2 linked regions of the Variovorax paradoxus genome follow. The protein of the gene in region 2 interacts with the protein of the main gene of each other region in a pairwise test. Links are inferred from orthologs where the notes say so. Each region holds a gene or a part of one and is shown on either strand. Other genes may lie near its edges.

Evidence for each region. Proteins that work in one complex are often made in the same cells at the same time.
Region 1: the proteins of ftsH (region 2) and hflK interact in binary tests that used the Escherichia coli proteins (3 or more experiments, as listed by UniProt). The link is inferred for Variovorax paradoxus from one-to-one orthologs.

What each region holds. Positions count from the first base shown.
Region 1 is NZ_LR743507.1:3,943,956-3,950,412, forward strand. Bases 1,016-3,856 are described here. They hold hflK (FtsH protease activity modulator HflK), read right to left. Parts: upstream 3,194-3,856; coding sequence 1,838-3,193; downstream 1,016-1,837. Other genes in these bases: hflC (protease modulator HflC), read right to left, coding at 1,016-1,817; hflX (GTPase HflX), read right to left, coding at 3,226-3,856. In the rest of the region: AACL56_RS18345 (ATP phosphoribosyltransferase regulatory subunit), read right to left, coding at 1-669; AACL56_RS18350 (DUF2065 domain-containing protein), read right to left, coding at 713-901; more of hflC, read right to left, coding at 918-1,015; more of hflX, read right to left, coding at 3,857-4,437; RNA chaperone Hfq, read right to left, coding at 4,495-4,740; ribosome biogenesis GTPase Der, read right to left, coding at 4,906-6,252; outer membrane protein assembly factor BamB, read right to left, coding at 6,316-6,457.
Region 2 is NZ_LR743507.1:3,111,786-3,119,531, reverse strand. What follows is about bases 2,028-4,908. They hold ftsH (ATP-dependent zinc metalloprotease FtsH), read right to left. Parts: upstream 4,488-4,908; coding sequence 2,568-4,487; downstream 2,028-2,567. Other genes in these bases: AACL56_RS14285 (RlmE family RNA methyltransferase), read right to left, coding at 4,664-4,908; folP (dihydropteroate synthase), read right to left, coding at 2,028-2,442. Outside these bases: AACL56_RS14305 (GNAT family N-acetyltransferase), read right to left, coding at 1-296; glmM (phosphoglucosamine mutase), read right to left, coding at 293-1,630; more of folP, read right to left, coding at 1,627-2,027; more of AACL56_RS14285, read right to left, coding at 4,909-5,332; AACL56_RS14280 (YhbY family RNA-binding protein), read left to right, coding at 5,366-5,845; AACL56_RS14275 (glycosyltransferase), read left to right, coding at 5,848-6,606; AACL56_RS14270 (DUF4149 domain-containing protein), read right to left, coding at 6,648-7,064; transcription elongation factor GreA, read right to left, coding at 7,075-7,551; AACL56_RS14260 (Kdo hydroxylase family protein), read right to left, coding at 7,617-7,746. UniProt on the Escherichia coli protein: Acts as a processive, ATP-dependent zinc metallopeptidase for both cytoplasmic and membrane proteins. Plays a role in the quality control of integral membrane proteins.

The DNA of each region.
Region 1 (6,457 bases), 830 kb from region 2 along the record:
CACCGAAGCGTCGCCGTACAAACCGACCAGCGCGCGCAACCCGTCACGGGAAGCCGCAGGGAAGTCCTTGGTGAGCGCATCGAGCTCGCTCGCGTCCTTGGCGGCCAGCGCGGCATGCACCCGGGCCAGCCCGGCGGCGTCGACGGACACGTCGGCGAACAGGGCACGAACGATGCGGGCATCGGCCAGGTCGACGATCACACCTTCTTCCAGGCCGGCGGCCTGGAGGCAATCGAGTGCCAGCAGCAATGTTTCGGTGTCGGCCTCGAGGCCGGCGTGGCCGTAGATCTCTGCGCCGAACTGCAATGGCTCACGCGTGGCGTGGGGCCGATCGGGCCGGGTATGGAGCACAGGGCCGCAATAGCACAGGCGGGCCACGCCGTCTCGGTTGAGCAGGTGGGCGTCGATGCGTGCCACCTGGGGGGTGGTGTCGGCGCGAAGCCCCATGCTGCGGCCGGACAGCTGGTCGACGAGCTTGAAGGTTTGGAGGTCGAGCGCCTCGCCGGTGCCCGAAAGCAACGACTCAAGATGCTCGAGCAGCGGCGGCATCACCAGCTCGTAGCCGTAGCCACGGGCGGTATCGAGCAGCTGGCGTCGAAGTTCTTCGATGTGGCGCGCCTCGGAGGGCAGCACATCGGCAATGTGATCCGGGAGGACCCAGGCGGACATGGGGATCGGGGGCGTGGTTAAACCGGGATTCTACCGGGACCCGCTACCCCAGGACCCAAAGGAGTACCAAACCCAGCAGGATGCTGCAAAGTCCGAAAAAGCGAAGCTGGCCGTCGCGCAGCTGCATGAGCTGCCCGAAGCCGCGCCGCCACCCTCCGGGAGAGACGAAAGGCAGGATGCCTTCGATGACCAGGACGAGCGCGAGCGCGCTCCAGAAGGTGTCTGCGCTCACGGCTCCGGGCGAGGAATCAGCGGCGAGGCGCGCTGCCGGCGGATCCGGAACCCTGCATGGCGCGGAAGAAGTCCGACGATGGGTCGAGCACCATCACGTCGCTCTTTTTGTTGAAGCTCTGCTTGTAGGCCTCAAGGCTCCGATAGAACTGCGCGAACTGCGGGTCGCGGCCGAACGATTCGGCATACGCGGCGGCAGCCTGCGCATCGCCCTCGCCCTTGATCTTCTGTGCGTCGCGATACGCATTCGCCACGATTACCTCGCGCTGGCGGTCGGCGTCGGCGCGGATCTTCTCGCCTTCGGCGGTACCGGTCGAACGCAGCTCGTTGGCCACGCGCTTGCGCTCGGCCTCCATGCGGCGGTATACGGACTCGGTGATCGCTTCGACGTAGTCGACGCGGGTGATGCGGACGTCGACGACGTCCACGCCCCAGGGCTTGGCGCCCTTCACGACCGACAGCACCTCGCGTTGCACGTCGGCCATCAGGGCCTCGCGGCGCACCGAGATCAGGTCGCGCACGGTGCGCTTGTTGATGTTTTCCTGAAACGCATTGCGCACCACGCGATTGAGTTGCATCGCACCCGCGTTCTCGTCGAGACCGACGTTGCGGATGTAGGCCTGCGGATCGCTGATGCGCCAACGCACATACCAGTCGATCACCACGCGCTGCTTTTCGGCAGTAAGCATGGGCTCGGTGTCGACGCTCGAGAGCGTCAGCAGGCGCTTGTCGATGTACGACACGTTCTGGAACGGCGGCGGCAGCTTGAAGTTCAGGCCGGGCTCGGTGATGACCTGCTTGATCTGGCCGAGGGCATAGACCACGCCGAACTGGCGCTGGTCCACCACGAAGAGGGTCGAGCTCAGGAGCACCAGCAGGACGAGGATCGACGAGGCGATGAATCCGATTCTGTTCATGTTCTTCTAGGCCTTTTTCATCAACGCACGTCGCGGTCGCGCGAACGGCCGTCGCGTGCGCGCACGTCGCCGGTCGTGGGCGCCACCGGGATCACCGACGATTGGGCCGGTGCCGTGCCGGCAACGCTCGGGCTTGCGGCGTCGACCGGCGTGGCAGCGTTGTTGCCGGTCTGCTGGATCAGCTTGTCGAGCGGCAGGTACAGCAGGTTGGAACCCTGCTTGCTGTCGACCAGCACCTTGGTGGTGCTGGCGTAGATCTGTTGCATGGCGTCCGTGTACATGCGATCGCGGGTGACCTGCGGCGCCTTCTGGTACTCGGCAAGCACCGATGCAAAGCGGCCGGCATCGCCCTGTGCCTGGGCGACGATGCGTGCCTTGTAGGCTTCGGACTCTTCCTTCAGTCGCGATGCGGTACCGGTCGCGAGCGGCACCACGTTGTTGGCATAAGCCTGCGCATCGTTCTTCGTGCGTTCGCGCTCCTGGCCGGCCTTGAGCACGTCGTCGAATGCAGCCTGCACCTGCTCGGGCGGACGCACGCCGCCTTGCTGCAGGTTGATGCCCACGACTTCCACGCCGATCTTGTAGCGGTCGAGGATGGTCTGCATCAGCGTGCGCACGCGCGGAGCGATCTGGTCGCGCTCTTCAGCGAGCGCGGCATCCATCTTCATCTTGCCCACGACCTCACGCACGGAGGTCTCGGCCACCTGAACCACTGTTTCGGCAGGCGACTTGCTCTCGTAGAGCCAGGCACGTGCATCGCTCAGGCGGTATTGCACGGCGAACTTGATTTCGACAATGTTCTCGTCCTCGGTCAGCATCGCCGACTCGCGCAGGCCGGTGGACCGCACGATGGCATCGCGGCCCACGTCGGTGGAACGGATCTGCGTGACCACGACCACTTCGTGGCGCTGGATCGGATACGGCAGGCGCCAGTTGAAGCCCGCGCCCACGGTGGTCTTGTAGCGGCCGAACTGGGTGACCACGGCCTGCTGGCCTTCGTTCACGATGAAGAAGCCGGTGCCGAGCCAGATCAGGATCGCCACGGCAGCAACGAGGCCGAGGCCGAATCCTGCGTTTTTAATGTCGGGCTTGTAGCCGTTGCCGCCACTTCCACCGGTGGGCCGGTTGCCACCGCCCTTGCCGCCGAAGAAGCCACCGAGCTTGCGATTGAGGTCGCGCCAGAGCTCGTCGAGGTCGGGCGGCCCCTGGTTGGGGCCTTGTCCTCGAGGACGGTTGTCGTTGTTGTTGCTGCCCTGGGGCGGGGGTGTCGGTGCGCCTGGAGGATTGGCATCGGGAGGCCGGTTGCCGGCCGGGCGGTCGCCGTTGGAGGACGGCTCGTCGCCGCGCCCCCACCGGCCATCGTTCAGGTTGAACATGCCCAGAAACCCTCTCCGCGCTGGCTTTGAATTCATTCGCTTCGTTCTCTTGTCAGTGGCGGGATTGTGCCCAATCCGTCGGCGGCTTCGTGCAATTCAGCGTTTGCCTCAGGGGTCATCGTATCGGCTACGGAGCCCGACTGCCGGGCGAGCTCGGCGCGCAGCATCGGGACCCCTTCGCCACTTCGGGCACTGAGGAAGATGCGGGGCACCTGCACACCGTCGATTTCCATCTCGTCCTGCAGATGCAGCGGGCGCTGCGTGCTTTCAAGGGCGTCGAGCTTGTTGAACACCAGCAACTGGGGCACGGTGTCCGCGCCGATGTCGCGCAGCACCGCCTGCACCTCGGCCATCTGCTCGGGGTAATGAGGGTTGGATGCATCGATCACATGCAGCAGCAGGTCGGCATCCACCGCCTCCTGCAGCGTGGCCTTGAAGGCGTCGACCAGCCCGTGAGGCAGGTCGCGGATGAAGCCGACAGTGTCCGAGATCGAAACCTGCCGGCGCGCATCTCCCAGATAGAGGTTGCGCGTGGTGGTATCGAGCGTTGCGAACAACTGGTCGGCCGCATAGGCGCGCGCCTTGACCAGTGCGTTGAACAGCGACGACTTGCCAGCGTTGGTGTAGCCCACCAGCGAGATATTGAAGGTTTCGCGGCGTTCGCGCTGGCGGCGCTGCGTGCCCCGCTGCTTTTGCACCTTGGCGAGGCGGTCGCGCGTGCGCTTGATCGACTCGTTGATCATGCGGCGGTCGAGTTCGATCTGCTTTTCGCCCGGGCCGCCGCGCACACCCGCACCACCGGTCTGGCGCTCCAGGTGAGACCAGCGACGGACCAGCCGTGTGCTGAGGTATTGCAGGCGAGCGAGCTCCACCTGCAGCTTGCCCTCGTGCGAGCGCGCGCGCTGGGCGAAGATTTCGAGAATGAGGAAAGTGCGGTCGTAGACTGCAACGTCGAGCTGGCGTTCGAGGTTACGCTGCTGCGCGGGGCTCAGGGCCTGGTCGAAGATGACTTCACTCGCCCTGTGCAGGGCAGCCAGCTCCTTGATTTCGTCGGCCTTGCCACTGCCAACGAACAATGCCGCATCGGGCGCCTTGCGCTTGCACGCAAGGCGCGCCACGGGCGTCAGTCCTGCAGTCTGCGCGAGCAGGCCGAGTTCCTCGAGTTCGCTGTCGAAATGGGGCAGCCCGAAATCCACGCCGACGAGAACGGCGGCGCCTTCCTGGCGGGGGATCGATTCAGACAAGCGGGACCAAAAAAGGGAAAAAGCGCGGCAACCGAAAGGCCGCCGCGCTCCGCGCGTTCAGGCAGCGGTGTCTTCGTTCTCGGTAGCCGAGAAGTTGACGGCGCGACCCGGCACGATGGTGGAAATGGCGTGCTTGTAGACCATCTGCGTCACGGTGTTGCGAAGCAACACGACGTATTGGTCGAAGGACTCGATCTGACCTTGCAGCTTGATACCGTTCACCAAGTAAATGGAGACCGGAACATGCTCGCGACGCAAGGTGTTCAGAAACGGGTCTTGTAGAAGTTGCCCTTTATTGCTCACGATATTCTCCGTGTTCAAGAGTAGTTGTTGGAGGAGATGACCTTAACACAGGGTTTCCGCGCCGCAGCAATCGAGTCCAAAAGCCTTCGAAAAATAACGTCTCTCAAAAGCTGGAACTTCCACCCCCGACGGAACTCATCGGCAGCCATCCGCTGCCAAGCGAGTTCAGTCGTCCTTGTCCGCAAACGGATTGTGGGAACTCTTGAACTCGATGCGCAAGGGGGTACCCACAAGGTCGAACTCCTTGCGGAAGCGCCCCTCGAGGAACCGCTTGTAAGCGTCGGTCACATGCTCGAGCGAATTGCCGTGGATCACGATCACCGGCGGGTTCATGCCCCCCTGGTGCGCGTAACGCAGCTTGGGACGGTACATGCCGCCGCGCTTTGGCGCCTGGAACTGCACCGCTTCCAGCAGCAACCGCGTGAGCACCGGCGTCGACATCTTGCGCGTGGCCGACTTGTGAGCCTGCGCAATCGCCTGCCAAACGGGTCCCAGGCCCTGGCGCTTGATGGCAGAGATGAAATGCAGCGCCGCGAATTTCAGGAACGGCAGTCTCGTCTCGATCTGCCGCTGGATCTGTTCGCGCTGATAGCTGTCGACGGCGTCCCACTTGTTGATGGCGATCACCACGGCGCGGCCACTCTCGAGGATGTAGCCTGCGATGTGCGCATCCTGGTCCGTCACGCCCTGCGTGGCATCGATCAGCAGCAGCACGACGTTGGCCGACTCGATGGCCTGCAGCGTCTTGACCACCGAGAACTTCTCGATCGCCTCGAACACCTTGCCCTTGCGGCGCAGGCCGGCCGTGTCGATCAGCTCGAAGCGCTGGCCATTGCGCTCGAAGGGCACGGAGATGGCATCGCGCGTGGTGCCGGGCATGTCGAAGGCCACGAGCCGCTCCTCGCCCAGCCACGTGTTGATCAGCGTCGATTTGCCCACGTTCGGGCGCCCGGCCACGGCCAGCTTGATCGGCTTGTTGACGTCGTCTTCGTCGGCGTCGTCTTCCGGTTCTTCGGGAAGATTGAGCGTCGACAGCGCCAGTTCGACGAGGCCACGCATGCCCTGTCCGTGCGCCGCGGACACGCCGTGCACCTCGCCGAAGCCGAGCTCGTAGAAGTCCACGAGCTTGGTCCCGTCGTGCATGCCTTCGGCCTTGTTGGCCACCAGCACGCACGGCTTGCCAAGACGACGCAGCTCGTTGGCGATGTCATGGTCCTGCGCCGACAAGCCTTCGCGCGCGTCGACAACGAAGATCACGACGTCGGCCTCGGCCACGGCCTGGCGGGTCTGCTTCGCCATCTCCTTGTAGATCCCGCTACCCGCGTCGGGCTCGAAACCGCCGGTGTCGATGACGATGAATTCGTGCTTGCCCAGGCGGCCATTGCCGTAATGGCGATCGCGGGTGAGTCCGGCGAAGTCCGCGACGATGGCGTCGCGCGTCTGGGTCAGGCGGTTGAAGAGGGTCGACTTGCCGACGTTGGGCCGCCCGACCAGGGCCACGACCGGCTTCATCGCCGGCCTTTCGAGGGCACGGTTTTCATGGTCGGGCCTTGCAGGATGTGAAAAAGAAAAGAGTTATTCAGGGCGATAGCCAAACACGCCACCCTTGGCCGTCACGACAACGACCGTGTTGCCGGCCAGCACTGGCGCGACGGTGATGGCCGAGCCATCGGGTGCGACACGATTGAGCAGCGCACCGTCCTCGCGCGACACGAAG
Region 2 (7,746 bases):
CCGCGATGGCCGGACAGCACGACCACGTCGTGCACGTTCACCAGCGGCCTGCATGCAAAGGTCGAGAAACCCTCGATGCAGTTGACGAGGCCCACGGCGTTCTCGCCGTCGTACGCGAGCACGCTGAAAGCCTGCGGCCGCGCCGCCAGCGCAGCAGGAAGGCCACGGCGCACCGCGGGGTCCAACGGCGTGCCGCCTCCCGCCGGATCGCTGGCATACGCGTCCAGCAGCTCGACCAATGCCGCGGCCTGCGCCGCGTCGCGATAGTCCACCAGGCGAACGTCGATGAGAGTCACTGCGCCGGCTGCAGCGTGTCCGCGAGACGCCTGGCGCAGGACTCGGCCTGTGCGGCATCGCGCGCCTCGACCATCACGCGCACCAGCGGCTCGGTGCCGCTCGCACGGATCAGCACGCGGCCCGCGTCGCCGAGCTCGGCCTCGATGCGTGCGGTTTGGCTGGCCAGCGCCGTGTTGTCCTTCCAGTCCTGCTCGGGCGAAATGCGGACGTTGATCAGCGTCTGCGGAAACAGCGTGACCCCTTCGAGCAGTTGCGCCACGGTCTTGCCGCTGCGCACGCAGGCCTGCAGCACCTGCAGCGCACTCACGATGCCGTCGCCGGTGGTGTGGCGGTCGAGCGCCAGCAGGTGGCCCGAGCCTTCGCCGCCCAGCACCCAACCGCGCTTTTCGAGCTCCTCGAGCACATAGCGGTCGCCGACCTTGGCCCGCACGAACTCGATGCCCTGCTGGCGCAGCGCCATCTCCACGGCCTTGTTGGTCATGAGCGTACCGACCACGCCGAAGGGCTTCTCGCCGCGTGCGATGCGCTCGGCAACCATAAGGTAGAGCAGTTCGTCGCCGTTGAACAGGCGGCCGGTGGCGTCGACCAGTTGCAGGCGGTCGGCGTCGCCGTCGAGTGCGATGCCGTAGTCGGCCTTCTGCGCCGTCACCGCGGCCACGAGCGCTTGCGGATGCGTGGCGCCGACGCCCTTGTTGATGTTCAGGCCGTCAGGCGACACGCCGATGCTCGTCACCTCGGCGCCCAGTTCATGGAACACGTTGGGCGCCACCTGGTAGGCGGCGCCGTGTGCGGCATCGACCACCAGCTTCATGTCGCGCAGCGTCAGGTCGTTGGCGAAGGTGCTCTTGCAGAACTCGATGTAGCGGCCGGGCGCGTCGTTGAGGCGCCGGGCCTTGCCCAGGTTGGCGGAATCGACCCACACTGGCGCTTCCTCGAGCACGGCTTCGACTGCCAGCTCCCACGCGTCGTCGAGCTTGGTGCCCTGCGCGCTGAAGAACTTGATGCCGTTGTCGGGGTATGCGTTGTGGCTGGCGCTGATCACCACCCCGAGGCTGGCGCGCTGGGCGCGTGTGAGGTAGGCCACGCCCGGGGTGGGCAGCGGCCCGAGCAGCACCACGTCGACGCCCGCGGAGTTGAAGCCCGACTCGAGCGCCGACTCGAGCATGTAGCCGGAGATGCGGGTGTCCTTGCCGATCAGCACGGTCGGGCGTGCCTGCGTCTTCTTGAGCACCCGGCCCACGGCATGCGCCAGACGCAGCACGAAGTCGGGGGTGATGGGGGCTTGGCCGACGGTGCCTCGGATGCCGTCGGTGCCGAAATACTGGCGTGTCATGTCTGTGAAGTTCTCTCTTGTGTTTGTTGTGGTTCCTGCGCCTTCATGGCGCGCCATACGGCCAGGGCAGCGAGGGTGTCGCGCACGTCGTGCACCCGCACCACGGCCGCGCCACGGTCCACGGCAAGTACCGCAGCAGCAACGCTGGGCACGATGCGCTCGCCCGCCAGCTCGATGCCGGTCGCCGCACCGATCGACGACTTGCGCGACCAGCCGAGCAGCAGCGGCAAGCCGCCCGCCATCAGTTCGCGCTGGCGCGCCAGCAATGCAAAGTTCTGTGCCACTGTCTTGCCGAAGCCCACGCCGGGGTCCAGCGCGATGCGCGAAGCATCGACGCCAAGTGCGCGCAGCGCCTGCACCTGTGCGCTGAGGAAATCCAGCACCTGCGGAATCACGTCGCCCGCCATCGGCACGGCCTGCATGGTCTGCGGATCGCGGTGCATGTGCATCAGGCAGACGCCGCAAGACGGATGCGCACCGACCGCTTCGCGTGCACCCGGCTGGCGCAGCGCCCAGATGTCGTTGACGATGTCGGCGCCCAGATCGAGCACTGCGCGCATCACTTCGGGCTTGTAGGTGTCGACGGAGATCGGCACGCCGAGCCTGACCGCTTCGCGCACCACCGGCTCGACGCGCGCCAGTTCCGCGTCCAGCGGCACCGCAGGGCTGCCGGGGCGGGTCGATTCACCGCCGATGTCGAGAATGTCGGCGCCCTCGTTCAGCAACTGCTCGCAATGCCGCAGCGCGGCTTGCGTCGAGGCATGTGCGCCGCCGTCGGAAAAGGAATCGGGCGTAACGTTGACGATGCCCATCACGCGCGGCTGGGCGAGGTCGATGCGAAAACGCGAGGTCTGCCACCAGCTCGCCGCCGCCGATGCAGGCCCACCATCGAAAACGGGGCCCGAGGCCCCGTTGTGGTTGGACACCAGGCTCACGCTCACGCTGCGTTGGGAGCCGGGTCGGTCGACACCGCCGGTGTGCCGCCGCTGCCGCCACCGTTGCCCGAAGGCGGAATGCGCGGCGTCCAGTCCTTCGGAGGACGGGGGGCGCGACCGGCCATGATGTCGTCGAGCTGCTCGCTGTCGATGGTTTCCCATTCGAGCAGCGCCTTGGCCATGGCGTGCATCTTGTCGCTGTTCTCTTCGATCAGGTTGCGCGCCAGGGCGTACTGCTCGTCGATGATGCGGCGCACTTCGGAGTCGACCTTCTCCATGGTCTGCTCGCTCATGTTGGTCGTCTTGGTGACCGAGCGGCCCAGGAACACTTCGCCCTCGTTCTCCGCGTAGACCATCGGGCCCAGCGCATCCGTCATGCCGTAGCGGGTGACCATGTCGCGCGCGATGGAGGTCGCACGCTCGAAGTCGTTGCTGGCGCCGGTGGTCATCTGGTGCATGAACACCTCCTCGGCGATACGGCCACCGAACAGCATGCTGATCTGGTTCAGCATGTACTCGCGGTCGTAGCTGTAGCGGTCCTGCGACGGCAGGCTCATCGTCACGCCGAGGGCGCGGCCACGGGGAATGATCGTGACCTTGTGGACGGGATCGCACTTGGGCAGCAGCTTGCCGATGAGGGCGTGGCCGGACTCGTGGTAGGCCGTGTTGCGGCGCTCTTCCTCGGGCATGACCATGCTCTTGCGCTCGGGGCCCATGAAGATCTTGTCCTTGGCCTTCTCGAAGTCCTGCATCTCGACGACACGCGCATTGCGGCGGGCGGCCATGAGGGCAGCTTCATTGCAGAGGTTGGCCAGGTCGGCGCCCGACATGCCAGGCGTGCCGCGGGCGATGACGCCCGGATTGACGTCCTGGCCCAGGGGAACCTTGCGCATGTGCACGCCGAGGATCTGCTCGCGGCCGCGGATGTCCGGCAGCGTCACGTACACCTGGCGGTCGAAACGTCCGGGGCGCAACAGTGCGGCGTCCAGGATGTCCGGGCGGTTGGTCGCTGCCACCACGATCACGCCGAGGTTGGTTTCGAAACCGTCCATCTCGACCAGCATCTGGTTGAGGGTTTGTTCGCGCTCGTCGTTGCCGCCGCCGAGACCGGCACCGCGCTGACGGCCCACCGCGTCGATTTCGTCAATGAAGATGATGCAGGGTGCATTCTTCTTCGCGTTCTCGAACATGTCGCGCACACGTGCCGCGCCCACGCCAACAAACATTTCGACGAAGTCCGAACCGGAGATCGAGAAGAAAGGAACCTTGGCTTCGCCGGCGATCGACTTGGCCAGCAGCGTCTTGCCGGTCCCGGGAGGGCCGACCAGCAGCAGGCCGCGAGGAATCCGGCCGCCTAGCTTCTGGAAGCGCTGGGGATCCTTCAGGAAGTCGACCACCTCACGGACTTCTTCCTTGGCTTCGTCGCAGCCCGCAACGTCGGCGAAGGTCACCGTGTTGTTGTTCTCGTCCATCATGCGGGCCTTGCTCTTGCCGAAGCTGAACGCCCCGCCCTTGCCGCCGCCCTGCATCTGGCGCATGAAGTAGATCCACACGCCGATCAGCAGCAGCATAGGACCCCAGCTGACCAGCAAGGTCATGAGCAACGAGCCTTCTTCGCGCGGCTTGACGTCGAACTTGACGTTGTGGTCGATCAGGTCGCCCACGAGGCCGCGGTCGAGGACCGTGGCGGTCGTGCGGATTTTTCGATCATCGTTGGTGACGGCGATGATCTCGCCCCCGCCAGCGCCTTCAGGAATGACGGCGCTCTTGATTTGGTTGTTCCGGACCTGGTCCAGAAACTCGGAGTAGCTGACTGCTCCCGAGCCGACGCCACCGCGGGTGTCGAACTGCTTGAACACAGTGAACAACACCATGGCAATGACGAGCCATACGGCAACTTTGGAAAACCACTGATTGTTCAAACGAAGCTCCAGTCGAAAGCGCGTGACGAGGATATGAAAAACGCGCTATGGGTACGCAATTGCGCCCTATTTTAGGCTTTTCAAGCTGCGAAAAGCGGGCATTTCCCTAATGCGGCCATAGGCTGACAGGGGTTTGCGCCGTGCTCGGGCGCCTGCAGCCGCTATTTGGCAAGGTATCAAGGCGTATCCAGGGCCTTGAGGCCCAATCCCACGAGGAAGGTCTCTGCCGATTTGTCACGTGATGCCTTGGGCTTGAAGGGCTTCACCGTGCGGAAACTGGCCTTGAAAAGCTTCACCAGTTCGTCGTAGCCGCTGCCGTGGAAAAGCTTGGCCACCAGCGCGCCTTCCGGCTTCAGGTGGTGCTGCGCGAAGTCGATCGCAAGCTCGATCAGGTGCGCGACCCTGGCTGCATCGGCCGAATGGATGCCCGACAGGTTCGGCGCCATGTCCGACACCACCAGGTCGGCCTTGCGGCCAGCCAGTACGCCGAGCAACTGTTGCAGCAACGCATCTTCACGGAAATCGCCCTGCAGGAACGTGACGCCCTCGATGGGCTCCATCGCGAGGATATCCAGCGAGATGATCGTGCCGTTCAGTTCGCCGGACGCTGCTCCGCCCGGTGACATGCGTCGGCGCAGGTACTGGCTCCAGGCGCCTGGTGTCGAACCGAGGTCCACCACAAGTTGCCCAGGCTTGACAAGCCCCAGCGACTCGTCGATTTCCTTGAGTTTGTAAGCCGCGCGGGCGCGGTACCCCTCCTTCGTGGCGAGCTTCACGTAGGGGTCGTTGATATGGTCGTGCAGCCACGCCTTGTTGACTTTTTTGCTTTTGGCTTTGGTGCTCATGGAGGTCTTCGTGTACGCGTCGATAATACGGGGATGCCCGCCATTCAACTTACCCCTGCCGAGCGCAAGGTGCACCGCGCCGAAGCTCACCACCTGGATCCGATCGTCATGGTCGGTGGAGACGGGCTTACCCCTGCCGTGAAAAAGGAAGCCGACGCGGCACTCAAGGCCCATGGCCTGATCAAGATCCGCGTTTTCTCCGACGACCGGCCCGCCCGCGACGCCATGCTGCGCGAACTGGCTGAGGAGCTCGATGCCGCGCCGATCCAGCACATCGGCAAGTTGCTGGTGCTGTGGCGTCCGAAGCCCGAGAAGGAGCGCGTGATCGACGAGGATCGCATGCCTGGCCCGCGCGACGTGAAGATCGTCAAGTACAGCAAGCGCGGCGGCCAGCGCCCCGAGATCAAGACGCTGCGCGTGCTGGGTAATCAGCGCCTCACGCCCGGCGGCACCATCAAGCGCGCCAAGGCCAAGCGGCCGCTGTCGGCCAAGAAGCGCAACCAGGCGGACTGAGCTTGGCGGCAGCGCAAGGCGCCCAGCGCCATATCCTCTGCATGAAGTGGGGCACGAAATATGGCCCCGAGTACGTCAACCGGCTCTACGCGATGGTGCGCCGCAACCTCAGCGGCGACTTCAAGTTCGTATGCCTGACCGACGACGGCAATGGCATCCACCCCGAAGTGACCTGCCTGCCGATCCCGCCGCTCAACCTGCAGCTGGCCCCGGGCCAACGCGACGGCGCCTGGAAGAAGCTCACAACCTTCGAGCAGGACCTGCACGGCCTGCGCGGCACGGCTCTCTTCCTCGACCTGGACGTGGTGGTGGTGGGCAGCCTGGACGACTTCTTCGAACGGCCCGGCGAGTTCCTGATCATTCACGACTACGCGCGTCCCTGGCGACGCGAGCGGATCACAGGAAATTCGTCGGTCTACCGCTTCGAATTGGGCGCCCACGCCGACGTGCTGGCGTATTTCCGCGCCAACATGGACAAGGTTCAGGCGGAGTACCGCAACGAACAGGCCTACCTGTCGGACATCCTCCACAAGCAAGGCAAGCTGGCCTACTGGCCCGAGGCTTGGTGTCCCAGCTTCAAGTACCACGGCATCCCGACCTGGCCGACCAATTACTGGGAAGAGCCTTTCGTGCCCGAGGATGCCCGCATCATGGTGTTCCATGGCGAATGCAACCCGCCGGACGCGCTGGCAGGCCGACGCAACCGAGCCTTCCGTTACATCCGCCCCGCTCGGTGGGTCGCCAAATACTGGAAAGAGTGAGAACCGAGGAGGCGGCGGCAGCCGCCTCTTGCCTGCGACGTTCAGCCCGGCTTGCGGGCGCCCATGCGCCAGAGCAGCACGCCGGCACACACCCACTGCACCAGGTACATGCCGCTGCCCATGGCATGCCACAACTTGAGGTTCTCGCGCGCCAGGATGCGCGGTGCCACGGCGTACTGCTGAAGCAACGCCAGCAGCAGCGCGGCCAGGATCAGGAACATGGCCGTCATCGTCGCCCCGTCCATGCGGTCGTCGGCCTTGGTCCTGAAATGGATCAGCAGAATCAGCCCGCAGGCGATTGCGATCCAGCTCTGCGCCTCGAACAACTGGCCTGCAAAGTTGCCTGCCACCGATGGGTTGCCGAGCCGGGCAAAGAGCATCGGCACAACCAGAAAGCCGATCGTGGTGAGGCTGCCCCACCAGAAGGCGGCCAGCATCAGCGCAACGCGGTCTTTCATTTCTCGACGATCACAGGTAGCGAACGGCCACGATCTCGTAGCGCTTCAGGCCACCCGGGGCCTGCACTTCGGCCGTATCGCCCTCTTCCTTGCCGATCAGCGCCCGCGCGATCGGGCTGGAGATGTTGATCAGGCCGAGCTTCAGGTCGGCTTCGTCCTCGCCGACGATCTGATACTTCACGGCGTCGCCGGTTTCCTCTTCCTCGAGCTCGACGGTCGAGCCGAACACCACCTTGCCGCCGGCGTCAAGTTCGCTCGGATCGATGATCTGCGCCGCCGACAGCTTGCCCTCGACCTCCTGGATGCGGCCTTCGATGAAGCCCTGGCGGTCCTTGGCCACTTCGTACTCGGCGTTCTCGCTCAGGTCGCCCTGCGCTCGTGCTTCGGAGATGGCGTTGATGACCCAAGGGCGGTCGACCGTCTTGAGCTGGTGCAGTTCGGCGCGCAGTTTTTCGGCGCCGCGCTTGGTGATCGGAATGGTGGCCATGTTCTTGGTTCTCCATAAAGCGAAACCGCCGAACGCTGCCGTTCGGCGGTCGATGGGGGAATTGATCAGACGAGTGTGCGTCCGGTCAGCCGGCTCAGGATCGCGAGCGGGCTCGAGTCGGGATTGTATTGCTTCGAAGCGGCCAGATGAAGGGTCTGCTCGAGCATGTACTGCCCCGCCATCACGGCGTGCGAG